One region of the Micromonospora sp. DT227 genome, then DNA from elsewhere that is predicted to be linked to it. Evidence: predicted binding sites of a transcription regulator. Region 1 holds the regulator's gene; the other holds the start of a gene.
What was found. The regulator HrcA, encoded in region 1, represses chaperone genes, less so after heat shock. The targets are predictions, from matches to a motif close to GGTTNGCACNCTCNNNNNGAGNGTGCNAACC.

Region 1 (14,372 bases):
CATCATCACCGCGCTGATCGTCGGCCTGATCGTCGGCGCGCTGGGCCGGCTGGTCGTGCCGGGCCGGCAGAACATGCCGATGTGGCTGCACATGCTGATCGGTGTGGGCGCCGCGCTGCTGGGCACGATCGTCGCCCGGGCCTCCGGCTTCGCCGACACCGCCGGCATCGACTGGCGCGAGCTGCTGCTGCAGGTGCTCTTCGCCGCCATCGCCGTGGCCCTGGTGGCCGGGGTCGGTCGTCGGCGGGGCGTCACCCACCACTGACCGCGTACCAACGCGCCTCGACGGGCGCCCGGCCGACCGGCCGGGCGCCCGTCGCCGTTTCGCATTGAAGCCGGTCGGTTCGCCGACGGCAGGGACGACGGCAGCCCTGGCCGGCCCTTGGGCGGGAAAACCCAGCTCAGGGTAGGGATGAACGATTCGTCACCCGAGTCGGTTTGGATTTTTCGCCGGTCGGGAACTTACCGGTCACGACAGAAACCACACGACATCGTGTGACTCGATCTGAAGGAGGAGGGCGACCATGGAGCTCACCGTTTGGGGCATCATCACGGCGCTGGTCGTTGGTCTGATCGTCGGCGCGCTGGGCCGCCTGGTCGTGCCGGGCCGGCAGAACATGCCGATGTGGCTGCACATGCTGATCGGCGTCGGTGCCGCGCTGCTGGGCACGATCGTCGCCCGGGCCTCCGGCTTCGCCAACACCGCCGGCATCGACTGGCGCGAGCTGCTGCTGCAGGTGCTCTTCGCCGCCATCGGCGTCGCCCTGGTGGCCGGTGTCGGCCGTCGGCGTGGCGTCTCGCGCTACTGACCCCCACCACGACGCTCGACGGGCGCCCGGCCACTGGCCGGGCGCCCGTCCGCGTACTCCCGCTCTGACCTGCCCGGACGGCACCCCTGCCGGCCGGGCGTTCGGCTGCGATACGGTCGCCTCGGTCGCCCGCCGGGCCCACCCCCTGTTGTAAAGGAAATTTTCCTACTAAGGTGCGGCGGAGAAGGTTAGTGCCAAACGGCCCTGAGGGAGATATGGCGTGAACAGGTGGAAGCGGCTGGCTCCGGTCACCGCCATCGTGGCGTCGGCCGCGCTGGTGCTGACCGGTTGCGGTGGCTCCGGCGACGATGACAAGGCCGCCGACAACAGCAAGCTGACGGTCTGGATGATGGGCGAGGGCGGCGACGCCCAGACCACGTTCCTCGACACGGTCGAGGCGGAGTTCAAGAAGAAGCACCCCGAGACCGACGTCGTGGTGCAGTACATTCCCTGGCTCGAGGCGCCGAAGAAGTTCCAGGCCGCGCTCGCCGGCGGGGAGGGCCCGGACGTCACCGAGCTGGGCAACACCGAGACCCAGGGCTGGGCCGCGCAGGAGGCCCTGGCCGACGTGACGGACAAGTTCAACGGCTGGTCCGAGGGCAAGGACATCCTGCCCGACCTGGTGAAGAACGCGCAGCTCGACGGCAAGCAGTACGGCGTGCCGTGGTACGCCGGCGTGCGCGCCGTCTACTACCGCACCGACTGGTTCGCCGAGGCGGGTGTGAAGCCGCCGACGAACTGGGACGAGATGGTCGCCGCCGCCAAGGCCGTCCAGGCCAAGAAGCCCGGCACCTACGGCATCGCCCTGCCCGGCAACTCCGAGCTGCCGTTCTACTCCTTCCTCTGGGGTGCCGGCGGCGAGATCGCCACCAAGGACGGCGACACCTGGAAGTCCGGCTACAACACGCCCGAGGCGCAGAAGGCGGTCAAGTTCTGGACCGACCTGGTGACCGTGCACAAGGTCGCCCCGCCGGCCGCCGCCGGCTGGAACGAGGTCGACGCCCGGACCCAGTTCGCCACCGGCAAGGCCGCCATGGCGTTCGCCGGTAGCTGGCAGGGCGGCGCGATGAAGAAGGACAACCCCGACATCGAGAAGGTCTGGGGCACGTTCCCGATCCCCGGCCCGGACGGCAAGGCCGCCCCGGCGTTCGCCGGCGGTTCCGACATCGCGGTCTGGAAGGACAGCGAGCGGTCGGCGTTGGCCTGGGACTACATGACCGTGCTGCTGAGCAAGCAGAAGGACCAGGAGTTCGCCAGCAGCCTCGGCTTCTTCCCGGTCTACCAGGACCTGGTCAGCGGCGGGAACTACGCCAACGACAAGGTGATGGCCGCGTTCGCGACCGCCATCCAGAACACCAAGCTGACCCCGCTCACCCCGAAGTGGGTCGAGGTCAGCCGCACCAAGACGGTGACCCAGGCGATGAACAGCTCGGTCATCAAGGGCCAGAAGACGGTCGAGAAGGCAACCGCCGACGCGGCCACCGAGATGGAAAGCATTCTCAACGCCAAGTGACAACGCTGACCAAGGCCACCGGCGAGGCCGCCGCGCGGGAGAACCCCGCGCGGCGGCGCCGCCGAAAGGTGGACCGCCTCCCGTACCTGTTGCTCCTGCCCTGCCTGGCGATCATCGCCGTGCTGTTGCTCTGGCCGCTCGGCCAGGTCGTGATGATGTCCTTCTACAAGCTGGACAGCGTCCGGCAGCTCCGGGGGGACCGCGAGTGGCCCTGGGTCGGCCTGGCCAACTACGCGCAGATCCTCGGCGACCCGTTCTTCCGGACCGTGCTGCGCAACACCGTGCTCTTCGCGTTCGCCAACGTGGCGCTCACCATGGTGCTCGGCACGCTGGTCGGGCTGCTGCTCAACCGGCTCGGCAAGAAGATGGCCACGTTCGTGGCGAGCTGCGTGATGCTCGCCTGGGCCACCCCGGCGCTGACCGGCACCATCGTCTGGAAGTGGATCTTCGACGACACGAGCGGCCTGGTCACCTGGCTGTTCAACAAGCTGCCCGACGGCCTCTCCACGACGCTGTTCGGGCGTAGCGACTGGACCGGCTACGGCTGGTTCAACGACCCGCTGCTGTTCTTCGGCATCCTGACGCTGGTGGTGGTCTGGCACTCGTTCCCGTTCATCGCGGTGAGCGTGCTGGCCGGGCTCAAGAGCGTGCCCACCGAGTTGCAGGAGGCGGCCCGCGTCGACGGCGCCGGGCCGTGGCGGGTCTTCTGGTCGGTCACGTTCCCGATGCTCCGGCCGGTCTTCGGCATCCTGGTGGTGCTCTCCACGATCTGGGACTTCAAGGTCTTCACCCAGCAGTTCGTGCTGGCCGGCGGCACCCAGGACCGGTCGACGTTCATGCTGTCGATCTACTCGTACGCGGAGGCGTTCTCGCCGCCGCCGAAGTACGGCCTCGGCTCGGCGATCGCCGTCATCCTCACCGTGATCCTGCTCGCGGTGACCGCCCTGTACGTCCGCATGGTGCTCAAGCAGGAGGACGAGTCGTGAAGAAGATCGCGCTCAACGGCGCCGGCCTGCTGGTCGCGCTCTTCGCCGCGTTTCCCGTCTACTGGATGATCGCGACGTCGCTGAAGCCCAACCGGGAGATCTTCTCGGCCACGCCGCGCCCGGTGCCGGCGGAGCCCACCCTGGAGCACTACCGGGAGATCCTCACCGGCAATCTGATCCCCGGCGTGACGTTCCTCGACTTCTTCCTCAACAGCGTGCTGGTCGCGGTGGCCACCGTGCTGCTGAGCGGGCTGGTCGCGCTGCTCGCCGCGACCGCGGTGGCCCGGTTCCGGTTCAAACTGCGCACCAGCTTCCTGATCCTGCTCCTGGTGGTGCAGATGATTCCGCTGGAGGCGCTTGTCATCCCGCTGTTCCTGATGATCCAGCGGCTCGGCCTCTACAACACGCTGCCCAGCCTGATCCTCACCTACCTCGGCTTCTCGCTGCCGTTCGCGGTCTGGATGCTGCGCGGCTTCGTCGCGGCGGTGCCGAAGGAACTGGAGGAGGCCGCCGCGATCGACGGGGCCAGCCGGGCGCAGACGTTCCGCAAGGTGCTGTTCCCGCTGGTCGCGCCCGGCCTGGTGGCGACCAGCATCTTCTCCTTCATCACCGCCTGGAACGAGCTGATCTTCGCGTTGACGTTCATCAACGACCAGCAGCGGTACACGCTGCCGGTGGCGATGACGTTCTTCTTCGGCCGGGACGACACCGCGTGGGGCTCGGTGATGGCCGCGTCCACGCTGTTCACGCTACCGGTGATCATCTTCTTCCTGCTGGTCCAGCGCCGGATGGTCTCCGGGCTGGTCGCCGGCGCGGTGAAGGGCTGATCCCCGGTCGACCTCGATGACGGGCCGTCGGCGGGAAGCCGGCGGCCCGTCGACGGCTCAGGTGCCGGCTCAGGTGCCGGCTCAGGTGCCGGCTCAGGTCTCGGCGAAGACCTCGGCCAGCACCTGCGTCGCCGGGTCGCCCTTCACCCGGCCCCAGGTGCCCTGCTCGGCGGTCCACTCCAGGCTGCCGAAGCGGACCCGCTTCACGCCGTTGTCGTCGGCGTGCGAGACCAGCCAGTGCGCGTAGCGCCAGCCGTCCCGGTCGTCACCGGCCGGCACGGTCAGCCCGGTCAGCGTCGTCGCCGCGGTCAGGCGGGGCAGGCCCCAGTCCAGCGTCAGCCCCTCCAGCACCGCGCTGGCGGCGGCCGGGCCCCGCAGCGTCGGAGTCGAACCGACCGTGCAGGCCACCGCGCCGGTCGCCTGGCCGAGCAGCGCGCGGGTGAGGACCTCCGACTCGTCCGCCCACTTCTGGTACGCCTCGGGGTAGGCCGACCGCTGCACCCGTTGGGCGGCCTCGGTGACCCGCATCCGCTCCCAGCCCTTGACCTTCTTCAGCGCGGCGTAGAACTTCCGGGCCGCGTAGCGCGGGTCCTGGATCTCCTCCGGCGTGCCCCAGCCCTGGCTCGGGCGCTGCTGGAACAGGCCGAGCGAGTCCCGGTCGCCGTGCGCGATGTTGCGCAGGTGCGACTCCTGGTAGGCGGTCGCCAGCGCCACCACCACCGCGCGCTCGGGCATCCGGCGCTGCACGCCGATGGCGGCGATGGTGGCCGCGTTGGCCATCTGGTCGGCGCCCAGCACCACCTCGCCGTCGGCCTGCACGGTGCAGGTCCGGCTGGCCAGCGGCAGCCGCAGGTGGTGACCGAACTGCTTGGTCACGAACCAGATCGCGAGCAGGGCCAGCACGCACACCACCACACCAGATGCCACGATCGCCGGTCGCGTCCGCACCCGCACCCCCTGTCCTGACAGTCCGCCCAGCGTACGTCGCCCGTCCCACTTTCCGGCTCGGCCGACCGGCCTGCTCGCCGCCGCGTCACCGCCCCGTGACGGGTCGCTGTTAGGCGGGGGCCCCGCCTATACCGGAGGCGTTAACCGGGGGCCCCGCCTTCTATTCGCCGGCGGGCACCCACGCCGCCGGACGCTTCTCGCGGAACGCGAGCACCCCCTCCCGCCCCTCGTCGGAGAGGAAGTACCCGGTGGAGAGCGTCGCCAACGCGGCGATCTCCGCCCGCAGGTCGGCGGCGGCCGGCCGGCGCAGCAGCTCCTTCGCCCCGGCGAGGGCCTTCGGCGCGCCCTTCACCAGCGCCGCGCGGTAGCGCTCCACGGCGGCGTCCAGCCCGTCCGCCGGCACGGCGGCGGTGACCAGGCCGATCTCGGCGGCCCGCCGGCCGTCGAACGTCTCCCCGGTCAGGTACAGCTCGGCGGCGGCCCGCGGGCTCAGCCGGGGCAGCACGGTCGCCGAGATCACCGCCGGGATCACGCCGATCCGCACCTCGGTGAACGCGAACGTCGCCTCCTCGGCGCAGACCACCAGGTCGGCGGCGGCGATCAGGCCCAGCCCGCCGGCCCGGGCCGGCCCGGCCACCTTCGCCAGCACCGGCTTCGGGCACTCCCGCACGGCGACCAGCACGTCGCCGAGCATGCCGGCCGGCACGGTCCCGCTGGCGTACGCGGCGGCGGTCTCCTTCAGGTCGGCGCCGGAGCAGAAGACCGGGCCGGTGTGGTCCAGCACGATCGCCCGGACCGTGTCGTCGGCGACCGCCGCGGCCAGCCCGGCCAGCAGCTCGGTCATCAGCGGCGTGGAGAGCGCGTTGCGGTTGTGCGGGCTGTCCAGGGTGAGGGTGGTCACCCCACGGGCCGTGGCGACCCGTACGAGAGCGTCCGGAGAGGTCATGCCGGGCACACTAGTGGCCATGCCCGGCGTCCTTCCAGAAGGCGAACCCGTCCCTCGCGACGGGTCGCTGCCCGCCACCGCCCGCCGCGCCGTCGGCGCCCGCGGCTTCGGCGTGTACGTGCACGTCCCGTTCTGCGCCAGCCGGTGCGGTTACTGCGACTTCAACACGTACACCGCCGCGGAGCTGGGCGGCGGGGTGAGCCGGGAGACGTACGCCGACAGCGTGCTGGCCGAGCTGGCGCTCGCCGGCCGGGTGCTCGGCGACGCCCCGCCGCCCCGGGTGGACACCGTCTTCGTCGGCGGCGGCACACCCACCCTGCTGCCCGCCGACGACCTGGCCCGGATCCTGGACGCCATCGACCGCACCTGGGGGCTGGCCGCCGACGCCGAGGTGACCACCGAGGCCAACCCCGAGTCGGTCACCCCGGAGTCGCTGAAGACGCTGCGGGCGGCCGGCTACACCCGGATCTCGCTGGGCATGCAGTCCGCCGCGCCGGGCGTGCTCGCCGTGCTCGACCGGCGGCACAGCGCGGGCCGGGCCACCGCCGCCGCCGCCGAGGCCCGCGACGCCGGGTTCGACCACGTCAACCTGGACCTGATCTACGGTACGCCGGGGGAGACCGCGGACGACTTCGCCGCCTCGCTGGCCCAGGTGGTCGACGCCGGCGTGGACCACGTCAGCGCGTACGCCCTGATCGTGGAGGACGGCACCCGGCTGGCCGCGCGGATGCGCCGGGGCGAGCTGCCGTACCCCTCCGACGACGTGGCGGCGGACCGCTACCTGGCCGCGGAGGCGGCCCTGCACGCGGCCGGTTTCTCCTGGTACGAGGTGTCCAACTGGGCCCGCTCCGAGGCGGCCCGGTGCCGGCACAACCTGCTCTACTGGACCGGCGCCGACTGGTGGGGCCTGGGCCCGGGGGCGCACAGCCACGTCGGCGGCGTGCGCTGGTGGAACGTCAAGCACCCGGCCGGGTACGCGGAGCGGCTGGCCGACGGCGCCTCGCCGGCGCTGGCCCGGGAACGGCTCACCGCTGACGAACAGCACATGGAGGACGTGATGCTGCGGTTGCGGCTGGCGTCCGGGCTGCCGCTGGACGTGCTGGACGAAGCCGGCCGGGCCGGTGCCGAGCGGGCCCGGACCGGCGGGCTGCTGGACGCCGACGCGTACGCGGACGGTCGTGCCGTGCTCACGCTACGCGGGCGCCTGCTGGCCGACGGCGTGGTCCGCGACCTGCTGCCCTGACCGGTCCGGCCGGCCCCGCCGCGCGGGACCGGCCGGCGGCTGTCACTTGATCAGGCTGGCCGACATCGGGTAGCGGTAGAGCTGCCCCTCGTTGGCCTTCACGCCGGCCAGGATGCCGAAGATGATGCCGACGATCATGGCGCCGAAGCCGACCACCAGGCCGATCAGGATGCAGGTGAGGATCCAGCCGACCAGCGCGATGATCGACCAGATGAGCTGGAAGTTCAGCGCGGCGACCGCGTGCGCCCGTACGGTCGGGGACTGGTTGCCCCGGGCCAGCAGCGCCACCAGCGGCGCGACCCAGCCCAGCACGCCGCCGCCGATCAGCATCCCGGCCGCGCCGCCGAAGTGCGCGACCAGGGCCCAGGTCTTGTCGTCGTTGTTGGCGTAGCCGGCCGGCGGGCCGTAGGAGCCGCCGGCGGGGTAGCCGCCGCCCGGCGCGCCGTAGCCCGGGGCGCCACCGCCGGGCGCGCCGTAGCCCGGCGTGTCACCACCGGGTGGGGGATAGCCGCCCGGCGGGGGATAGCCACCCGGCGGAGGCTGGCCGCCCGGGGGCGGATAACCGCCGGGCGGGGGATAGCCGCCCCCGCCCGGTGCCCCGGACAGTGGTGCGGTGGGGGGCTCGTCGGCAGGCGAGGAGCCGTACGGCGCCGACGGCGGGAACGGGTCGGGCTGGGGGCCGGGGTCCCCCGCTCCGGGAGGGCGAGGAGGTTCAGTCATGGACGTCACGGTAGGTCCCGGGGGCAAGCGGCACCAGGGCTGTTCGGCCCGACGCGCCGCCCGGACCCGACGGACCGCACCCGGGGTGCGGCGCTGATCATCGCGCCGGCGGGGGTGCCGACGTAGACTGGCACTCGCTACAGTCGAGTGCCAGTCGCCCGGCGGATGCCGCGCGTCGCCCGGCCGAGGTGCGTCAGGAGGTGGGGAGATGGGTCTCGACGACCGCAAGCTCGCCGTGCTGCGCGCCATCGTCGAGGACTACGTGGCCACGCAGGAGCCGGTGGGCAGCAAGGCCCTGGTCGAGCGGCACCAGCTCGGCGTCTCACCGGCGACCGTGCGCAACGACATGGCGGTGCTGGAGGAGGAGGGCTACATCCGGCAGCCGCACACCAGCGCCGGCCGGGTGCCCACCGACCGTGGCTACCGCCTCTTCGTCGACCGGCTCTCCCGGGTCAAGCCGCTCAGCCCGGCCGAGCGTCGGGCGATCGAGCGCTTCCTGGTCGGCGCCGTCGACCTCGACGACGTGGTGCACCGCACGGTCCGGCTGCTGGCCCAGCTCACCCGGCAGGTGGCCGTGGTGCAGTACCCGAGCCTGGCCCGGTCCAAGGTGCGCCACCTGGAGCTGGTGCCGATCTCCACCACCCGGCTGATGGTCGTCATGATCGCCGACACCGGGCGGGTCGAGCAGCGGCTGGTCGAGCTGCCCGCCCCGGTCCCCGCCGAACACGTGACCGACCTGCGCCGGCTGGTCAACGAGAAACTGGTCGGCAGCCAGCTCGCCGAGACGCCCCCGCTGGTGCAGGCGCTGGTCGAGGAGTCCGCGCCGCACCTGCGCCCGGCCATGACCACGCTCTCCACCGTGCTGCTGGAGACGCTCGTCGAGCGGCACGAGGAACGGATCGCGTTGGCCGGCACCGCCAACCTCACCCGGGGCGGCCTGCTCGACTTCCAGGGCTCGCTGCGCCCCATCCTCGAGGCGCTCGAAGAGGAGGTCGTGCTGCTCAAGCTGATCGGCGAGACCGAGCCGAGCAACACCACCCGGGTGCTCATCGGCGACGAGAACGAGATCGACAATCTCCGGGCCGCGTCGGTGGTCAGCACCGGTTACGGCCCGGGTGCCACGATCGTCGGTGGGCTCGGCGTGCTCGGGCCCACCCGGATGGACTACCCCGGCAATATCGCCATGGTGAGGGCCGTGGCACGCTACGTGGGCGAACTGCTGGCCCAGAACTGACCAGTCAGGGCCGACGGCCGGGAACGGCCGGCGACCGGCGACGCGAGACGAACATGAGGACACCGAACGCAGTGGCCAGGGACTACTACGGCATTCTCGGCGTGAGCCGGGACGCCTCCGACGATGACATCAAGCGTGCCTACCGGAAGTTGGCGCGGCAGTACCACCCGGACGTCAATCCGGACCCGGAGGCACAGGAGAAGTTCAAGGACATCAACGCCGCGTACGAGGTCCTCTCGGACGACCGGAAACGGCAGATCGTCGACCTGGGCGGCGACCCGCTCGCCCCGGGCGGCGGGGGCGCGGGCGCGGGTGGCCCGGGCGGCGCCGGCCCGTTCGTCGGCTTCCAGGACATCATGGACGCGTTCTTCGGCGGCGCGGCGGGCGGCAGCCGGGGTCCCCGGCCGCGTACCCGGCCGGGCGCGGACGCGATCCTGCGGCTGGAGCTGGACCTCAACGAGACCGCGTTCGGCGTCGAGGCGCCGATCACTGTCGACACCGCGGTGCTCTGCACCACCTGCTCCGGCGCCGGCACCGCCGCCGGCACCCACCTGGCCACCTGCGAGGCGTGCGGTGGCCGCGGTGAGGTGCAGTCGGTGCAGCGGACGTTCCTCGGCCAGGTGGTCTCCGCCCGGCCGTGCACCGTCTGTCAGGGCTACGGCACCACGATCCCGCACCCCTGCCCGACCTGCGCCGGTGACGGGCGGGTGCGGACCCGCCGCTCGCTGACCGTCAAGATCCCGGCCGGCGTCGAGGACGGCATGCGGATCCGGCTGGCCCAGCAGGGCGAGGTCGGCCCGGGTGGCGGCACCGCCGGCGACCTCTACGTCGAGATCCACGAGCGGACCCACGACGTCTACTCCCGCAAGGGCGACGACCTGCACTGCCGGGTCACGGTGCCGATGACCGCCGCCGCGCTCGGCACCCGGCTGACCATCAAGACGCTGGACAGCGAGGAGACCGTCGACGTGAAGGCCGGCACCCAGCCGGGCAGCACGCTGCGGCTGCGTGCCCGCGGCGTGCCGCACCTGCGCGGCACCGGCCGGGGTGACCTCTACGTCCACCTGGACGTGCGGACCCCGACCAAGCTCGACGCCGACCAGGAGCGGATGCTGCGCGACTTCGCCAAGACCCGCGGCGAGGAGGTCGCCGAGCTGACCAAGCAGGGCGGCTTCTTCTCCCGGATGCGCGACGCCTTCAACGGGCACCCCTGACGTGTCGGCGCCGCTGTTCCTGGTCGAGGCGCTGCCCACCGGCGACACGGTGACGCTGGACGGCCCGGAGGGCCACCACGCGGCCACCGTGCAGCGGCTGCGCGTCGGCGAGGAGCTGCTGCTCGCCGACGGCCGGGGCGGCACCGCCGCCGCCGTCGTCACCGCCGTCGGCCGGGGCACGCTCGACGCGCGGATCACCTCCCGGGGGTACGCCGACGCGTGCGTCCCCCGGCTGGTGGTGGTGCAGGGGATCGCCAAGGGCGAGCGGGGTGAGCTGGCCGTGCAGGCGATGACCGAGGTCGGGGTGGACGAGATCGTGCCCTGGGCGGCGTCCCGCTCGGTCGCCCAGTGGCGCGGCGACCGGGGCGTCCGGGCCCGGGAGAAGTGGGTGGCCACCGCCCGGGAGGCCGCCAAGCAGGCCCGCCGCCCGTGGCTGCCGGTGGTGGCCGGCGCCCCGGACGAGTCCACCGCCACGGTGGCCCGCCGGATCGGCGGCGCCGACGCCGCCTTCGTGCTGCACGAGGAGGCCGACGAGCGGCTGACCACCGTCGCGCTGCCGTCGACCGGCGAGATCGTCCTGGTGGTCGGCCCCGAGGGCGGCATCGCCGAGCCGGAGCTGGCCGCGTTCCGCGAGGCCGGTGCCCGCCCGGTCCGCCTGGGCCCCTCCGTCCTGCGCACCTCCACCGCCGGCGTGGCCGCCCTGGCCGTCCTCTCCACCCGCCTCCCCCGCTGGTAACCCCCCACTCTCCCCCCACCCCACCCCCACCCCACCCCTCTTGCCGCGCAGTTTCACGGAAAGAGGGGCTGTTCGCGGCGGGACAGGCACTCTTTCCGTGAAACTGCGCCCCGGTGAGGGTGGGGGGTGGGGGGTGGGGGGCGTCAGGTGCGGAGGTAGGAGGCGCCGTTCAGGTCGACGATGGTGCCGGACGCCCACTCCGCCTCCGGGCTGGCCAACCAGTGGACGGCGGCGGCGATCTCCTCGGGGCGGGCCACCCGGTGGAACGGGGACTGCGCCCGCACGGCCTCGCCGCGCTCGCTCTTGAGGTGCTCGTTGGTCATGTCGGTCTCGACGAAGCCCGGGGCCACGCAGGCCACCCCGATGCCGTACGGCGCCAGCGCCACCGCGAGCGACTGGGCCATCGCGTTCATCCCCGCCTTGCTGGCCCCGTACGCCGGATTGGCCGGTTCGCCCCGGAACGCGCCCCGGGAGGAGACGTTCACGATCCGACCGCCCCGCTCCCGCATGTGCTGGGCGGCGCACCAGGCGGCGTTGGCGGCGCCGACCAGGTTGGTGTCCAGCACCTCGCGCCAGCGCGCCCGCCACTGCTCGTAGCTGGTGTCGAAGACCGGGTGCGGCGGATCGGCCGGCCCGAACACGCCGGCGTTGTTGACCAGCACGTCGAGACCGCGGAGCAGCCGGGCCGCCTCGTCCACCATGGCCCGTACGGCATCCGGGTCCGCCAGGTCGGCGCGGACCACCACGTGGCCGTCGCCGGGCAGTTCGGCGCGCAACGCCTCGGCCAGCCCGGCCGAGTCCCGGTGGTGGACCGCCACCCGGTCGCCGCCGGCCGCGAACGCCCGCGCCACCGCCCGTCCGATCCCCCGCGAGGCCCCCGTCACCAGCACCGCCCGTCCCGCCATGTCGGCCATCCTGCCGTACGTTCCCTACACTGCTGCGATGGACTGTCTGTTCTGCCGGATCGTCGCCGGGGAGATCCCCGCCACCATCGTCCGCGAGACCGCCACCACCCTCGCCTTCCGGGACATCGACCCGAAGGCCCCCACCCACGTGCTGGTGATCCCCAAGGAGCACTACGCGGACGTGGCCACCCTCGCCCAGGGCGACCCCACGTTGGCCGGTGAGCTGCTCCACACCGCCGCCCTGGTGGCCGAGGAGGAGGGCCTGACCGTGGACGGGTTCCGCCTCATGTTCAACACCGGCCCGTACGGCGGCCAGGAGGTCTTCCACGTGCACGCCCACCTGCTGGGTGGCGCGCCACTCGGCCCGATGCTCTGCCGCTGAGGCATGACCTCGATCTCCGACCGGCTCGACCGGATGGCCCGGCAGGCCCAGGCGAACGGGCGGGTCCCGGCGCTGTCGGCGGCGCTGCACCGGGCCGACCGGCCGCTCTGGGCCTGCGCGGTCGGCGGCACCGGCAACGACACCGCGCTCGATCCGGAGAGCGTCTTCCGGATCGGCTCGGTCACCAAGACGTTCACCGCGGTGCTGGTCATGCAGTGCCGCGACGACGGGCTGCTCGACCTGGACGACCCGATCGGGCGGCACCTGGACCTGCCCGCGTACGGCGAGCTGACCGTCCGTCGGCTGCTGTCGCACACCGCCGGCCTGCAACGCGAGCCGTACGGCGACGTGTGGGACACGCTGCGTGCCCCGGCCGTCGACGAACTGCTGGCCGACCTGGCCCGGGTCGAGCGGGTGCTGCCCACCGGCCGTCGCTTCCACTACTCCAACCTCGGCCTGGCGCTGCTGGGCGAGGCGGTCGCCCGGCGGCGCGGCGGCACCTGGGCCGAGGTGCTCGCCGAGCGGGTGCTCGCCCCGCTGGGGCTGACCGCCACCGGCGTCACGCCGGGGGAGCGGGCCGTCACCGGTTTCCTGGTGGACGCGTACTCCGACGAGGCGCACCCGGAGCCGCCCGTCGACTTCGGCGCGGTGGCGCCGGCCGCCCAGCTCTGGAGCACCGCGCCGGACATGGCCCGCTGGGCGGCGTTCCTGGCCGACCCGGCCGCGCTGGACCCGGCCGGCGCGGTGCTCGCCCCGACCACCGTCGAGGAGATGCGCTGGCCGCTCACCACCACGGACGAGTCGCTCTGGACGGCCGGCTTCGGGCTCGGGGTGATCCTGGTGCCCCGACCGGGCCGGGTGACCCACGTCGGGCACGACGGCGCGATGCCGGGCTTCCTGGCCGCCGTCTACGGTCGTCGTGGTGGCGAGGGCACGGCCGGGGCGATGGGCTGCGCGGTGCTCGGCTCGTCCGGCACCGGCGTCGAGGTGCTCGACCTGACGCACGAGCTGCTCGCCGCCGCCGCCGAGCACGACCCGGCGGAGATCGAGCCGTGGCGTCCCGGCCCACCCGCCCCGGAACACCTGCGCGGCATGCTGGGCCGCTGGTGGGGCGAGGGGTTCGAGTCCGTCTTCTCCTGGCACGACGGCGCGCTGCGGGCCCGGGGCGCGGACGACCCGGCCGGCAAGCCGCCGTCGGTGTTCGCGCCGCAGCCGGACCGGCCGGACGTGTTCCGCACGGTCTCCGGCCGGGAGGCGGGTGAGCTGCTCCGGCTCACCCGGGACGAGCGGGGCGCGGTGGTCCGGATGCACTGGGCGACCTACCGTTTCACCCGGCGGCAGGAGGCGTTCGACGGGTACGACTTCCGCGCCGGCGGCTGACCGCCGGGCACCGGAAATGGGCGCGGTGCGTACGGTGCCGACCCGATACGATGGAGGCCACCGTACGCCGCGCCAGCAGGGCCCGGCGCCGAGATCGGAGAGCAGGTGGCGCAGGGCCCGACGGGCCCGACCTATGACCGGCACCCCACCTCCCGACCCGCCCCGGGTGCAGACCAGGATCACGGTCGGAGACCAGAAGATCATGGTGAACCTGCTCGGCGCGGGCGACGAGATCCTGCGTCTCGTCGAACGCTCGGTCAGCAGCGACGTCCACGTGCGCGGCAACGAGATCACCATCACCGGTGCGCCCGCCGACAACGCCCTCGCCGAGCGTCTCTTCAGTGAGCTCCTCGAACTGATCGAGAAAGGCGAGACCCTGACCACAGACGCCGTCCGGCGTACCGTCGGCATGCTCGAGCAGGGCGGCGCCGAGCGGCCCGCCGAGGTCCTGACGCTCAACATCCTCTCCCGGCGCGGTCGCACCATCCGTCCCAAGACGCTCGGGCAGAAGCGCTACGTCGACGCGATC
Region 2 (14,372 bases), on a different contig from region 1:
TTCTGGAACGAACTCGCCAACGGGCACTTCTACCTGGTCGCCCTCGACGACGACGGCACGGTGGCCGGCTACGCCGGGTTGGCCGCGGCCCCGCCCGACGAGGCATGGGTGCAGAACATCGCGGTCCGCCGGGACGCCCAACGCCGGGGCGTGGGCCGGCTGCTGCTGGAGGCGCTGCTCGCCGAGGCGGCCCGGCGCGGCATCCGCAGCACGATGCTGGAGGTCGCCGCCGACAACGCCCCCGCGCAGCGGCTCTACGCCACGTACGGCTTCGAGCCGATCGGCGTGCGGCGCGGCTACTACCAACCGAGCAACACCGACGCGCTGGTCATGCAGCGCCACGAGGACTGAACGCGGATGGCTGACGAACCCCTGATTCTCGGCATCGAGACGTCCTGCGACGAGACCGGCGTGGGCATCGTGCGCGGGCACACGCTGCTCGCCGACGCGCTGGCCTCCAGCGTCGAGGAGCACGCCCGGTTCGGCGGGGTGGTGCCCGAGGTGGCCAGCCGGGCCCACCTGGAGGCGATCGTGCCCACCATGGACCGGGCGTTGCGCGAAGCCGGCGTCACCATCGCCGACATCGACGCCATCGCGGTCACCTCCGGTCCGGGTCTGGCCGGCGCGCTGCTCGTCGGCGTCGCCGCCGCCAAGGGGTACGCGGTGGCCGCGGAGAAGCCGGTGTACGGGGTGAACCACCTCGCCGCGCACGTGGCCGTGGACACGCTGGAGCACGGGCCGCTGCCCGAGCCGGCGATCGCGTTGCTGGTCTCCGGCGGGCACTCCTCGCTGCTGCGCGTCGACGACCTGGCCCGGGGCGTGGTGCCGCTCGGCGCCACCATCGACGACGCGGCCGGGGAGGCGTTCGACAAGGTGGCGCGGCTGCTCGGGCTGCCGTTCCCCGGTGGCCCGTACATCGACCGGGAGGCGCGGGCCGGCGACCCGGCGTCGATCGCCTTCCCGCGCGGGCTGACCGCCGCGAAGGACCTGGTCGGACACCGGTTCGACTTCTCCTTCTCCGGCCTGAAGACGGCGGTGGCCCGCTGGGTCGAGGCGCGGCAGCGGGCCGGCGAGCCGGTGCCGGTGGCCGACGTGGCGGCGTCCTTCCAGGAGGCGGTCTGCGACGTGCTGGTCGGCAAGGCGCTTGATGCCTGCCGCAGCAGCGGGATCGACACGCTGGTGATCGGCGGCGGGGTGGCGGCAAACTCCCGGCTGCGGGCGATGGCCGAGCAGCGGGCCGCGAAGCACGGCGTCCGGGTGCGCACGCCCCGGCCGAAGCTCTGCACGGACAACGGCGCGATGGTGGCGGCGCTCGGGTCGCACCTGGTCGCCGCGGGCGTCGCCCCGAGCCGGCTGGACCTGCCGGCCGACTCGGCCATGCCGCTGACCGTGGTCAGCGTCTGACCGGGGAGGAAACCGACATGATCGTCCGGATGTGGGAGGCGAAGGCCGAGCCGTACGGCTTCGCCGAGCTGATCACCTGGGTGTGCGAGACCGCGCTGCCCGAGTTCGAGCACGACCCGATGCACGTCGGTAGCGAGGTGTTCTCCTCCACCGACCACCGGCTGGTGGTCATCTCGAAGTGGCGCAGCAACCCCCGGGAACTGCCCGAACCGCCCACGCGCCTGGTCGCCCGTGCACCGCACAGCTGGGACTTCACCGAGGTCGACCGCTAGGCGACGGTGGTCACGGCACCCGGAAACTGGTTGGCGTCCGGGACCGGCCGCCACCTAGCGTCGGTGGGTCATGCGCTTCTCACCGGCCGGCGATCCCGGCACCCCCGACGCGCGGTCCGCCACCCGTTACCTGGTGTGGCTCGCCGGGCGACATCCCGTGTACTTCGGCGGCGGCCTGACGCTCGGCGTGATCTGGATGCTGGCCCAGGCGCTGGTGCCGGCCGCGATCGGCCGGGCCGTGGAGGCCGGGCTCGCCCAGCGCGACCCGGACGCGCTGGTGCGCTGGAGCCTCGCCCTGCTCGGGCTGGGGCTGGTCCAGGCCGGCGCCGGCATCCTGCGGCACCGCTGCGCGGTGCACAACTGGCTCGGCGCCGCGTACCGCACGGTGCAGGTCACCGTGGACGCCACCAACCGGCTCGGCGCCGCGCTGCCGCGCCGGGTCGCCGCCGGCGAGGTGGTGAGCATCGGCACGTCCGACATCGAGCACATCGGCAGCGCGATCGACATCACCGCCCGGGGCGTCGGAGCGGTGGTCGGCATCGTCACCGTCGCCACCATCCTGCTCACCGCGTCACTGCCGCTCGGGCTGGTGGTGGTGCTCGGCGTGCCGCTGCTGATGGCGCTCGTCGCGCTGCTGATCCGGCCGCTGCACCGGCAGCAGGCGGCGTACCGGGAGTCGACCGGTCGGCTCACCGCGCGCGCCGCGGACATCGTCTCCGGCCTGCGGGTGCTGCGCGGCGTGGGCGGGGAGCCGGTGCTGGCCGCCCGCTACCGGGAACGGTCGCAGGCGTTGCGCGCCGACGGCCTGCGGGTGGCCCGGGTGGAGTCGCTGCTCCAGGCCGCCCAGATCCTGCTGCCCGGTGTGTTCGTGGTGCTGGTGACCTGGCTCGGCGCCCGGTTCGCGTTGCGCGGCGAGATCAGCGCCGGTGAGCTGGTGTCCTTCTACGGCTACACCGCGTTCCTGGTCAGCCCGCTGCGCAACCTCACCGAGGCGGCCGACAAGCTCACCCGGGGGCACGTCGCGGCCCGCCGGGTGGTCCGGCTGCTGCGGCTCGCGCCGGAGTTCACCGACCCGGCCCAGCCGGTGCCGGTGCCGTCCGGGCCGGGCGAGCTGGTGGACGCGCGCTCCGGGCTGGTGCTGCCGCCGGGCCGGCTCACCGCGCTGGCCGCCGCCGAACCGCAGGACGCGGCCGAGATCGCCGACCGCCTCGGCCGGTACGCCGACGGGGACGTGACGCTGCACGGCGTACCGCTGCGGGACGTGGCACTGGCGACGGTGCGGGAGCGGATCCTGGTGGCCGACAACGACGCGCAGCTGTTCAGCGGCGTGCTCCGCACGGAGCTGGACCCGCACGACCGGGCGGACCGCGCCACGGTCGAGGCGGCGCTGGCCGCGGCCAGCGCGACGGACATCGTCGAGGCGCTGCCCGGCGGCCTGGACGGCGCGGTCGCCGAGCGGGGCCGGGAGTTCTCCGGCGGGCAGCGGCAGCGCCTGCGGCTGGCCCGCGCGCTGGTCGCCGACCCGGAGACGCTGATCCTGGTCGAGCCCACCAGCGCGGTGGACGCGCACACCGAGGCGCGCGTCGCCGACCGGCTGGCCGCGGCCCGGTCCGGCCGCACCACGCTGGTCTGCACCACCAGCCCGCTGGTGCTCGGACGCGCCGAGCACGTGGTCTTCGTGGAGGACGGCAAGGTCGTCGCCGAGGGCCGGCACGAGGAGCTGCTCGCCGCCGAGCCCCGGTACGCGGCCACGGTGAGCCGGGAGGAGGACCGATGAGCAACGCGCTGCCCGTCGCCGACGCCGCGCAGGTCCGCCGGTACGTGCGGGAGCTGGTCCGCCGGCACCCGCGTGGCCTGGCCACCGTGCTCGGCCTGCACGCGCTCGCCGCGGCGGCCGGGCTGGTCACCCCGCGCCTGCTCGGCGACCTGGTCGAGGGGATCTCCCGGGGCGTGGCCGCCACCACCGTGGACCGGGTGGTGGCCGCCATCGCCGCGTTCGTGGTGGTGCAGTCGGTGCTGGTCCGGTTCGCGCACCTGGCCTCGGCCCGGCTCGGCGAGCGGGTCCTCGCCGAGCTGCGGGAGGAGTTCGTCGACCGGGTGCTGGCGCTGCCGCTGTCCACCGTGGAGCGGGCCGGCACCGGTGACCTGCTCACCCGCACCTCCCGCGACGTGTCGGCACTGTCGCGGACGGTCCGGTTCGCCGGGCCGGAGACGCTGATCGCGGCCCTGACCGTGCTGCTGATCCTCGGCGCGCTGGTGCTGACCGGGCCGCTGCTGGCGCTGCCCAGCCTGCTCGCGGTGCCGGTGCTCTGGGCCGGCACCCGGTGGTACCTGCGCCGCGCGCCGGCCGGCTACCTGCGGGAGAACGCCGCCTACTCGGACATCACCGACGGGATCAGCGAGACGGTCGAGGGAGCGCGGACCACCGAAGCGCTGCGCCAGGCGGCCCGCCGCCGGGCCCGCGGCGACGCCGACATCCGCCGCTCGTACGCTGCCGAGCGGTACACGCTGTACCTGCGTACCGTGTTCTGGCCGGTGGCCGAGTTCGGCTACCTGGTGCCGATGGTGGCCACGCTGCTGATCGGCGGCTGGTTCCACCTGAAGGGCTGGGCCAGCCTGGGCCAGGTCACCGCCGCCACGCTCTACGCCCAGCAGCTCACCGACCCGATCGAACGGCTGCTCGGCTGGCTGGACGAGTTCCAGGTGGGCGGGGCCTCGCTGGCCCGGCTGCTCGGCGTGGCCACCGAGCCGGACGAGCGCTCCCCGGCACCCGTCGCGTCGCGCCGGCCGACCACCGAGGGTCGGCTCGCCGCGCACGACGTCCGGTACGCGTACCGCGCCGGCCACGACGTGCTGCACGGCGTGACGCTGGTGCCCCGACCGGGGGAGCGGCTGGCCATGGTGGGCCCGTCCGGGGCGGGGAAGTCCACGCTGGGTCGGCTGCTGGCCGGCGTGCACACCCCGTCGGCCGGTGCGGTGACCGTCGACGGTCGACCCCTCGCCGAACTGCCCCTGGACGAGCTGCGTACCCACGTCGCGCTGGTCAGCCAGGAGCACCACGTGTTCATCGGCACGCTCGCCGACAACGTGGCGATGGTCCGGCCGGCCGCCGACCGGGCGGCGGTACGCGCCGCGCTGGCCGCGGTCGAGGCGTTGGAGTGGGCGGAGGCGCTGCCGGCGGGGCTGGAGACGACCGTGGGGGCCGGCGGGCATCCGCTCACCCCGGCGCAGTCGCAGCAGCTCGCGCTGGCCCGGCTGGTGCTCGCCGACCCGCACACGCTGGTGCTGGACGAGGCCACCTCCCTGATCGACCCGAGGGCCGCCCGCGCGCTGGAGCGGTCGCTGGCCGCGGTGCTGCACGGGCGGACCGTGATCGCCATCGCGCACCGGCTGTTCTCCGCACACGACGCGGACCGGGTGGCGGTGGTGTCCGACGGCCGAATCACCGAGCTGGGCCCACACGACGACCTGGTCGCCGCCAACGGCTCGTACGCCGCCCTCTGGCGCTCCTGGCACGGCTGACGGGTGTAAGGAGGGGCCCCTTCTTAACGCCTGGCGTATAGGAAGGGGCCCCGCTTAACGCCCGTCAGGCGCGGCGCATCAGCCGCCAGGTGGTGTACCCGCCGGTGCCCAGCGCGAGCAGGAAGACCGCCCACACGATCCCGGTGCCCACCTGGAGCCCGCCGCCGCTGGACGCGTTGGCCTGGGCGGCGGCGACCAGCGAGTCGCTCTGCGCGGCCGGCAGCGCGGGCGGCGGCAACTGCTGCCAGCGGACCAGCCCGGTGCTCTCCAGCATGGTCATGTGGTCGTTGACGAACTTGTTGGCGTCCTCGGCGAGCTTGCGCACGACCGGGTCCTTGGTGCTCGCCCGCACCGCGCCGATCACCGGGAAGATGTTGCCGTGGGCGACCCGGAGCCGGGTGACGAAGATCTGGTCGAACTGCGCGCCGCTGGCGTTCTGCATCTCGGTCAGCCAACCCTTCTGCTGGGTCGTCGGGTCCGTCGGCAGCACCGCCCCCAGCTTGTTCGCCGCCTCGACCACCAGCTGGTCCAGCACACCGTGCTGGCGGGCGATCTCCGCGCCGACCTCCCGTACCCGGGGGGACTGGCCCTTCTCGGCGGCCATCGTGCCGGCCGGCATCTCCCAGAGCCCGGCCAGCCGGACGCCGTTGAGCAGCGTCATGTCCGCGGCGTTCATCTGCACCCCGGGATTGGGGGCGGCCAGAGCCGCGCCGGGAAGAACGCCGATCCCCGCGCCGATCGCGACGAGCAGCAGGGTCACCCGGTGCGCCAGCCGGCGACGTGCGGATTCCAGCGATGCCATGGTTGCGGTGCCTCCTCGGTCCGGACCGGTACGCGGGGTCGCGGGACGGCCGAGCCCACCGGCCGCCCGTCCGCACGTTGGTACGGATCACCGGGCCGATCAGTTCAGCGGGTCGGCCAGGAGGCGTTCGAAGGCCAGCTCGGCGGCGCCGACCAGCGCCGCGTCGTCGCCGAGTTCCGGGGTACGCAGCCGCACGTGCTCCAGGCAGGCGGGCAGCCCGTTGCGGTTGAGCCGGCTGCGCACCTGGGCGGCGGCGGCCAGGTAGAGGTCACGCATGGTGCCGCCGAAGAGGACCATCTCCGGGTTGAAGATGTTGACCAGGTTGGCCACGCCGAAGCCGAGCCAGTCGCCGGCCTGCCGTACCGCGCTCTGCGCGCGGGCGTCCCCGCGGTCGGCCGCGTCGAAGACGCTCAGCAGCGCCTCCCGGCCGCGCGCCTCGGCCCGGCCGGCGGCCCGCAGCAGCCCGTGCTCGCCGATCTCGGTCTCCCAGCAGCCGTACCGGCCGCAGTCGCAGCGCGCCCCGTCACGGACCACCACCATGTGGCCGACCTCGCCGCCGTAGCCGCCGTGCCCGGTCAGCCGCCGGCCACCGGCGATGATGCCGGCGCCCACGCCGACGTCGCCGTACAGGTAGATGACGTTGTCGCAGCCGGTGGCCGCGCCGCGGGCGTGCTCGGCGAAGGCGGCCACGTCGGCCACGTTGCCCACCGTGATGGGGACGTCGATGCCCAGCTCGGCGGCGAGCGCCGCGCCGATCGGCTCGTCCACCCAGCCGGTGGTGGGGCTGAGCCGCACCAGCCCGTCGTCGCGGCGCACCATGCCGCAGACCGCCACTCCGGCGCCGACGCAGAACGAGCCGTCCGGCACCGCCTGGTGCATCTCCTTGACGGCGCCGGCCAGCAGCGGGGCGGCCTCGCCGGCGACCAGGTTGCGTGGCCGTTCCAGCTCCCGGCGGTCGAGCACCTCACCGCCGAGGCCGACCCGCGCGGCCCGCAGCCGGTCCACCTCGACGCTGTACGCGTACGCGTAGACCCGTCCCGACTCGGGCCGGACGACGAGTGACGGTCGTCCGGCCCGGCCGGTCTCCTTCGGCGTCCCCTCGCTGACCAGACCGGCGCCGGCCAGGTCGGCGGTCAGCGCGCCGATGGTGCTGCGGTTGAGCCCGAGCGCGGTGGTCAGCTCCGCGCGCGTGGTGGCCCCGTGCACGTGCACGTAGCGGAGCAATGCGCCCAGGTTCTGCCGTCGGATCTCGTCCTGACTGGGACCCGCGCGCATTGCCACTGCCATGGTGTGTCCGTACCCGGGTCAGCGCGTGCCGGTGGCGGCGGCCCGCCGCCTCGACAGCGCGTCGATGGTCGCCGCGGCGAGCAGCACCACGCCGGTGACCACGAACTTGACGCCCGAGCTGTATCCCATCAGTCCCATACCGTTGTCGATCACCGCGACCACCGCGCCGCCGAGCACGGCGTCGAGGACCCGGCCCTTGCCGCCGAAGAGGCTGGTGCCGCCGATCACCGCCGCGCCGACGGCGTACAGCAGCACGTTACTGCCACCGGTGTTGGGGTCGACCGAGTTGGCCCGGCTGGCCGCCACGATGCCGCCGATGGCGGCCATCCCGGAGCAGATGACGAAGACCGAGATGCGGATCTTGTCCACGTTGATGCCGGCCCGGCGGGCCGCCTCGGCGTTGCCGCCGACCGCGTAGATGTGCCGGCCGTAGCTGGTGCGCTGGAGCACGAACGTCCAGACGACCAGCAGCAGCGCGATGATCGGCACCACGATCGGCACGCCCTTGAGCGAGACCACCAGCACGTTGCGGCTGCGCTCCAGGTTCAGCACGTAGACCGCGACGCCGAGCACCACGGCGAGCCCGCCGATCCGCGCGGCCACCACCGCGATCGGGTCGGTGAGCAGGCCCCGGGCGGACCGGTTGCGGTGCCGCAGGAGCTGCACGGCCGCGTACCCGGCGATGGCCAGCGCGGCCAGCGCCCAGCCCAGCACCGGGGAGATGTTGCGGTTGGCGATCGCCACCAGCACGTCGTCGCGGACCGCGATGTTCGCGCCCTCGTCCATCAGCGTCAGCACGACGCCCTGGAACGCCAGGAAGCCGGCGAGCGTCACCACGAAGGACGGGATGCCGACCTTCGCGACCAGCAGGCCGAGCACGACGCCGATCACCACGCCGGTGACGACGGCGGCCAGCACCGCCACGTACCAGGGGTAGCCGAGCACGGTGACGGTGTTGGCCAGGATCGCCGCGCAGACACCGCTGGCGAACCCGGCGGAGAGGTCGATCTCGCCGAGCAGCAGCACGAAGACCAGACCCATCGCGATCAGCGTGACCGCGGCGCCCTGGGTGAACAGGTTGGCGAGGTTGCCGGCCGTGAAGAACGACGGGCGGGCGATCGAGAAGCCCACCGCGAGCACGACCAGCATGACCACGGCGGGCAGCGCGCCGATGTCGCCGCCGCGTACCCGGCGCCAGTAGTTGTTCACGTGGCTGCCCACGGTCGGCGCCGGGGCGACGCCGGCCGGGCCTTCCTTCTTCACGACGGTGGCGGTCATCGGACGGCTCCTGGTGTGGTGTCGGCGGGCGCGGCGCCGGTGCCGTTGCTGCCCGGTTCGCCGGCGAGGCCGAGGCCGCCGGAGCGGCCGGCGGTGATCAGCTCGACCACCTGCGAGTGGGTGATGTCGGTGGTCTTCACCTGGGCGACCATCTGGCCGAGGTAGAGCGCCGCGATCCGGTCGGAGACGGCGAAGACGTCGTTCATGTTGTGCGAGATGAGCACCACGGCCAGGCCGTTGTCGGCCAGCCGGCGGACCAGCTCCAGCACCTGGGCGGTCTGCGCGACGCCGAGCGCGGCGGTCGGCTCGTCCAGGATGACCAGCCTGCTGTTCCAGAGCACCGCCTTGGCGATGGCCACCGTCTGCCGCTGGCCGCCGGAGAGGCTGGACACGTGCTGGCGCAGCGACTTCACGGTCCGGACGCTGAGGCCGGCGAGCGTCTCGGCGGCCATCTGCTCCATGGTCGGCTCGTCGAGCACGAGGCCGCTGCGCTTCTCCCGGCCGAGGAACATGTTCTGCACGATGTCGAGGTTGTCGCAGAGCGCCAGGTCCTGGTAGACGACCTCGATCCCGAGCGCGGCGGCGTCCCGGGGGCTGCTGATGCTCACCGGTCGGCCGTCGAAGAGGAACTCGCCGGCGTCGGTGGGGTAGATGCCGCTGATGCACTTGACCAGGGTCGACTTGCCGGCGCCGTTGTCGCCGACCAGCGCGGTCACCTCGCCGGGGTGCGCGGCGAAGGCGACGTCACGCAGCACCTGGACGGGACCGAAGCTCTTGTCGATCCCGCGTAGCTCCAGCAGGGGGGTTGCGGACACGGGGGTCTCCTTTGGGCGGAGGGAGGTCTCGGATCCCGTCCGGCGTGGACGCCGCCCGGCGCGGGAGTGGTCCCGTGCCGGGCGGCGCCGCCTGAGGCGGGGTGGGTCAGCTCACGCCGGCGTCGGTGCAGAGCTTGGCGAACGCACCGGTGCAGAGCTCGTCCTTGGTGATGTAGCCGTCGGCCACGACGTCCTTGACGTTGTCCTTGTAGATGGCCTTCGGCTCCAGCAGCACGGCCGGCACGTCCCGGTTGCCCTCCGGGTCCTTGACGGTCTGGCCGGTGTCCTTCGTCTCGCCCTTGGCGAGCGCGATGGCCAGCTCGGAGGCGGCGTCCGCCTCCTTCTTGACCGCCTTGTAGACGGTCATGCACTGGTCACCGGCGAGGATGTTCTGCAGACCCTCCTTGGTGGCGTCCTGACCGGTCACCGGGACCTTGCCGTTGAGCTTGTTCTTCTTCAGCACCGAGATGGCCGCGTTGCCGAGACCGTCGTTGGCGGCGAGCACGCCGTCGATCTTGCCGCTGGCCTTGGTCAGCTGCTGCTCGAAGATGGTGGCGGCCTGCGCGTTGTCCCACGCCGGCACCGAGTCGTCGGCGACCTTGGTGTACTCCTTCGAGTCGAACTTCGGCTTGAGCACCGAGTCGTACCCGTTCTTGAACAGGGTGGCGTTGTTGTCGGTCGGCGAGCCGTTGAGGTACGCGATCGACGGGTTCTTGGCGCCCTTGTCGGTCAGGCACTTGCTCAGGCCCTCGCCCTGGAGCTTGCCGACGGCCTCGTTGTCGAAGCTGACGTAGTACTGGGCGGAGCCGCCCAGGGTCAGCCGGTCGTAGTCGATCGTGGCGACGCCCTGCGACTTGGCCTTGTCGAGCACGGCCTTGCCGGTGCCGGAGTCCAGGTTGACGATCATCAGCACGTTGACGCCGTTGGTGATCATCTGGTCGGCGATGGTCTGGAACGCGGTCTTGTCGTTCTGCGCGTTCTGGATGTCGGACTCGACGCCGGCCGCGTCGAACGCCGCCTTGAGGAACTTGCGGTCCGCGCCCTCCCAGCGGGCGGAGGACTTGCTGTCCGGCAGGATCACGCCGATCTTCGGCTTCTTGTCGTTCGAACCGCCGGCCTTGTCGGAGGAATCGCCGCTGTCTCCACAGGCGGCCATGCTGCCGGTCGCGAGGAGACTGACGGCCGCGAAGGTGAGGAAGCCCTTGCGCATGTGCACGGGTCCTTTCGGGGGGGTGGGGGAGTTGTTGACGGTGTTTTGTTGTGTCCGGCAACGTATTCCGCGCTTCCCGCGCTCCGCAAGAGTGCCGAGGTCAGAAGTTTGTTGGCGGCGGTAACAATTCAGCAACGCGGTTGTCACCTGGCGGACACCGGCTGCGGAAACGCTCCCAGCGTCCGGTTCAGCCGGCCGCGATCGGGGCGGTCACGGCCCCGGTCAGCGCCACCAGATCGGCCGGCGCGAGCCGCACCTGGAGGCCGCGGCGACCGGCCGAGACGTACACCGTCGGGTGTGCCAGCGCGGACGCGTCGACCACGGTCGGCAGCGCCCGGCGCTGCCCCAGCGGGCTGATCCCGCCCCGCACGTAACCGGTCGCCCGCTCGGCCACCGCCCGGTCGGCCAGCGCGGCCCGCTTGCCGCCGACCGCCACGGCGAGGGCCTTCAGGTCCAGCTCCCCGGTCACCGGCACCACCGCCACGGTCAACCCGCCGTCGACGTCGGTGACCAGCGACTTGAACACCCGCTCCGGTGGCACCCCGAGGGCGTCGGCGACCAGCGCGCCGTAGTTCGGCGCGTCCGGCGACACGGCGTACGCATGGATGCTGTGCGCTATCTTCCGCCTGGTCAGCAGCACGATCGCCGGAGTGCCCTGTCCCGCCATGACCGTCAAGCTAGCCCGACCGCCGCCGCACGGCGAGCCGAAACGGGTCGGTCAGCCGGAGGCCGGGCGGCCGATCAGCACGGTGGGCGCGCCGGCCACCCGGGTCAGCACCAGGCTGGCCGCCTCGTCGCCGGCCAGGCGCAGGTCACGGCGCAGCTTCTCCGGCTCCAGCGCCGAGCCCCGCTTCAGGATCTCCACCCGGCCGACCCGGCGCTCCCGCAGCAGGGCGCGCAGCCGCTTCAGCGAGAACGGCAGCACGTCGGTGATCTCCAGGCAGCGGGCGAACGGGGTGGGGTGTGCCGTGTCCGCGTACAGGTAGGCGATCGACGGGTCGGCGAGCGTGGCGTCCAGGTCGGCGGCCAGCTCCGCGACCAGGTGCGCGCGTACCACCGCCGGGTCCGGGTCGTACAGGAACCGCCGCACCGCGCCCACGGTCGCCTCGTCCGCGCCGGTGCCGTCGAGGTGATAAGCGGGGGCCCCGCCTCTACCGGAGGCGTTAAGCGGGGGCCCCTCCTTCTCCCGGAGCACTGTGGCGCGGCGGGGGACGCCGGCTAGCGGGCCGCACCAGAGGGCGGCCTCCACCAGGTCACCGTCGACGCTCACCCACTCCGCCTCGGCGCCGGCCGGGATCAGCGCGTGGTCCAGGCCGGGCGCCACCTTGACCACGGTGCGCGGCACGCGTGCGGCCAGCCCGGTGACGAAGTCCCACGGCGGCGAGTAGGCGTTCGGGTCGAAGATGCGCCGCCCGGTGCCGGCCCGCCGCCGCGCCGGGTCGCAGAACGCCCCGTCGACCCGGGTCACGTCGAACGCGGTGGCGTCGCCGCACTCGACAGTGACCAGTCCGGCCAGCCCGGCGGCCTCGGCGTTCGCGGCGGCCATCGCGGCGGTGACCGGGTCGGCCTCCACCGCGTACACCCGGATGCCGGCGCGGGCCGCGGCGAGCGCGTCGGCGCCCAGCCCGCACCCGAGGTCGGCAAGCGTGGTCACGCCCGCGGCGCGCAGCCGGGCGGCCCGCCGCTCGGCGACCGCCCGGCGGGTGGCCTGCTCCAGCCCGGGGCGGGTGAGGAACATCCGGGCCGCCGCCGTGCCGAACTTGCCGATCGCCCGGCGGCGCAGCTCCGCCTGGGTCAGCGCCGCCGCGGCGAGCCCGCCCGGGATCCCGGCCGAGCGCAGCGCGGCGGCCGCCGCCAGCGGGTCGCCGCCGGCCACCCGCTCCGCCGCGGCGAGCGCGGCCGACCCCTCGGGGGTACGCAGCGCGGTGAGCTGGTCGAGATCCATCCGCTCATTCTCCCGACCCGCTCCGGAGGCGACACGACGGGCGACGCGCTGGCACTCTCCTTGACGGAGTGCTAGCCGAGGAATAACCTGCGATTAGCACTCTCACCCTGAGGGTGCCAACGCCCGGGCCTGGTGCCCGAGCGTTGAACGCCAGGCGGACCGGCACCCGCGACGACGGCCCCGCCCGGTGGCATGTGGCAGATTGACGCCGGTCGGCGTGTCGACCGGCAACGACACCAAGTACCCCAGGAGGGTATGCCCGTGACTACCGCGACCAAGGTTGCGATCAAGCCGCTCGAGGACCGCATCGTGGTGCAGGCGAACGAGGCCGAGACCACCACCGCCTCGGGCATCGTGATCCCCGACACCGCCAAGGAGAAGCCGCAGGAGGGCACCGTCCTCGCTGTCGGCCCGGGCCGGATCGACGACAAGGGCAACCGCGTGCCGGTCGACGTGAAGGTCGGCGACACCGTCCTCTACTCGAAGTACGGCGGCACCGAGGTCAAGTACGCCGGCGAGGAGTACCTGGTGCTCTCCGCCCGCGACGTCCTCGCGGTCATCGAGAAGTAAGCAACCGATCAGTGTCGTTGCCCCGGTCCGGCTCGCCGGGCCGGGGCAACGTCGCTTCGAAGGGATACTGATGGCAAAGATCCTGAGCTTCTCGGATGACGCCCGGCACCTGCTCGAGCACGGTGTCAACGCCCTCGCGAACGCGGTCAAGGTCACCCTCGGCCCACGCGGGCGCAACGTCGTCCTAGACAAGAAGTTCGGTGCGCCCACGATCACCAACGACGGCGTGACCATCGCCAAGGAGATCGAGCTCACCAACCCGTACGAGAACCTCGGTGCGCAGCTGGTCAAGGAGGTGGCGACCAAGACCAACGACGTCGCCGGCGACGGGACCACCACCGCCACCGTGCTGGCCCAGGCCATGGTCCGGGAGGGCCTGCGCAACGTGGCCGCCGGCACCAACCCGACCGGCCTGAAGCGGGGCATCGACGCGGCGGCCGCCAAGGTCTCCGAGGCGCTGCTCGGCAAGGCCGTCGAGGTCGCCAGCAAGGAGTCGATCGCGCACGTCGCGACCATCTCCGCGCAGGACGCCACGATCGGCGAGCTGATCGCCGAGGCGATGGAGCGGGTCGGCCGCGACGGTGTGATCACCGTCGAGGAGGGCTCCGCGCTCACCACCGAGCTGGAGGTGACCGAGGGTCTCCAGTTCGACAAGGGCTTCATCTCGCCGAACTTCGTCACCGACGTGGAGGGGCAGGAGGCGGTCCTGGAGGACCCGTACATCCTGATCACCACCCAGAAGATCTCGGCCATCGAGGAGCTGCTGCCGCTGCTGGAGAAGGTCCTCCAGAACAGCAAGCCGCTGCTCATCATCGCCGAGGACGTCGAGGGTCAGGCGCTGTCCACGCTGGTGGTCAACGCCATCCGCAAGACCGTCAAGGTCTGCGCGGTGAAGGCCCCCGGCTTCGGTGACCGGCGCAAGGCGATGCTGCAGGACATGGCGATCCTGACCGGCGCCGAGCTGGTCGCCCCCGAGCTGGGCTACAAGCTCGACCAGGTCGGCCTGGAGGTGCTCGGCACCGCCCGCCGCGTCGTGGTCGACAAGGAGAACACCACAGTCGTCGACGGCGGCGGCCAGTCCGCCGAGGTCGCCGACCGGGTCGCCCAGATCCGCAAGGAGATCGAGGCCTCGGACTCCGAGTGGGACCGGGAGAAGCTGGCCGAGCGGCTGGCGAAGCTCTCCGGCGGCATCGCGGTGATCAAGGTCGGCGCGGCCACCGAGGTCGAGATGAAGGAGCGCAAGCACCGCATCGAGGACGCCATCGCC

Region 2: the regulator HrcA is predicted to act here: its motif matches at 12,627-12,657, upstream of groES (co-chaperone GroES).

What each region holds. Positions count from the first base shown of each region.
Region 1 covers NZ_JBNCLA010000005.1:52,664-67,035, forward strand. The annotation lists gene ACLQ2W_RS18275 (GlsB/YeaQ/YmgE family stress response membrane protein) at 1-265, shown strand, start outside; gene ACLQ2W_RS18280 (GlsB/YeaQ/YmgE family stress response membrane protein) at 525-809, shown strand; gene ACLQ2W_RS18285 (sugar ABC transporter substrate-binding protein) at 1,030-2,322, shown strand; gene ACLQ2W_RS18290 (carbohydrate ABC transporter permease) at 2,319-3,308, shown strand; gene ACLQ2W_RS18295 (carbohydrate ABC transporter permease) at 3,305-4,135, shown strand; gene ACLQ2W_RS18300 (hypothetical protein) at 4,229-5,089, opposite strand; gene ACLQ2W_RS18305 (enoyl-CoA hydratase-related protein) at 5,244-6,029, opposite strand; gene hemW (radical SAM family heme chaperone HemW) at 6,049-7,272, shown strand; gene ACLQ2W_RS18315 (DUF4870 domain-containing protein) at 7,315-7,992, opposite strand; gene hrcA (heat-inducible transcriptional repressor HrcA) at 8,201-9,226, shown strand; gene dnaJ (molecular chaperone DnaJ) at 9,298-10,440, shown strand; gene ACLQ2W_RS18330 (16S rRNA (uracil(1498)-N(3))-methyltransferase) at 10,442-11,176, shown strand; gene ACLQ2W_RS18335 (SDR family NAD(P)-dependent oxidoreductase) at 11,320-12,081, opposite strand; gene ACLQ2W_RS18340 (histidine triad nucleotide-binding protein) at 12,119-12,463, shown strand; gene ACLQ2W_RS18345 (serine hydrolase domain-containing protein) at 12,467-13,843, shown strand; gene ACLQ2W_RS18350 (PhoH family protein) at 13,977-14,372, shown strand, end outside.
Region 2 covers NZ_JBNCLA010000002.1:496,304-510,675, reverse strand. The annotation lists gene rimI (ribosomal protein S18-alanine N-acetyltransferase) at 1-351, shown strand, start outside; partial or broken gene tsaD (tRNA (adenosine(37)-N6)-threonylcarbamoyltransferase complex transferase subunit TsaD) at 358-1,421, shown strand; gene ACLQ2W_RS11300 (hypothetical protein) at 1,422-1,676, shown strand; gene ACLQ2W_RS11295 (ABC transporter ATP-binding protein) at 1,747-3,453, shown strand; gene ACLQ2W_RS11290 (ABC transporter ATP-binding protein) at 3,450-5,198, shown strand; gene ACLQ2W_RS11285 (DUF4142 domain-containing protein) at 5,263-6,000, opposite strand; gene ACLQ2W_RS11280 (ROK family protein) at 6,100-7,275, opposite strand; gene ACLQ2W_RS11275 (sugar ABC transporter permease) at 7,306-8,565, opposite strand; gene ACLQ2W_RS11270 (ATP-binding cassette domain-containing protein) at 8,562-9,380, opposite strand; gene ACLQ2W_RS11265 (sugar ABC transporter substrate-binding protein) at 9,487-10,590, opposite strand; gene ybaK (Cys-tRNA(Pro) deacylase) at 10,778-11,257, opposite strand; gene ACLQ2W_RS11255 (THUMP-like domain-containing protein) at 11,309-12,535, opposite strand; gene groES (co-chaperone GroES) at 12,791-13,105, shown strand; gene groL (chaperonin GroEL) at 13,176-14,372, shown strand, end outside.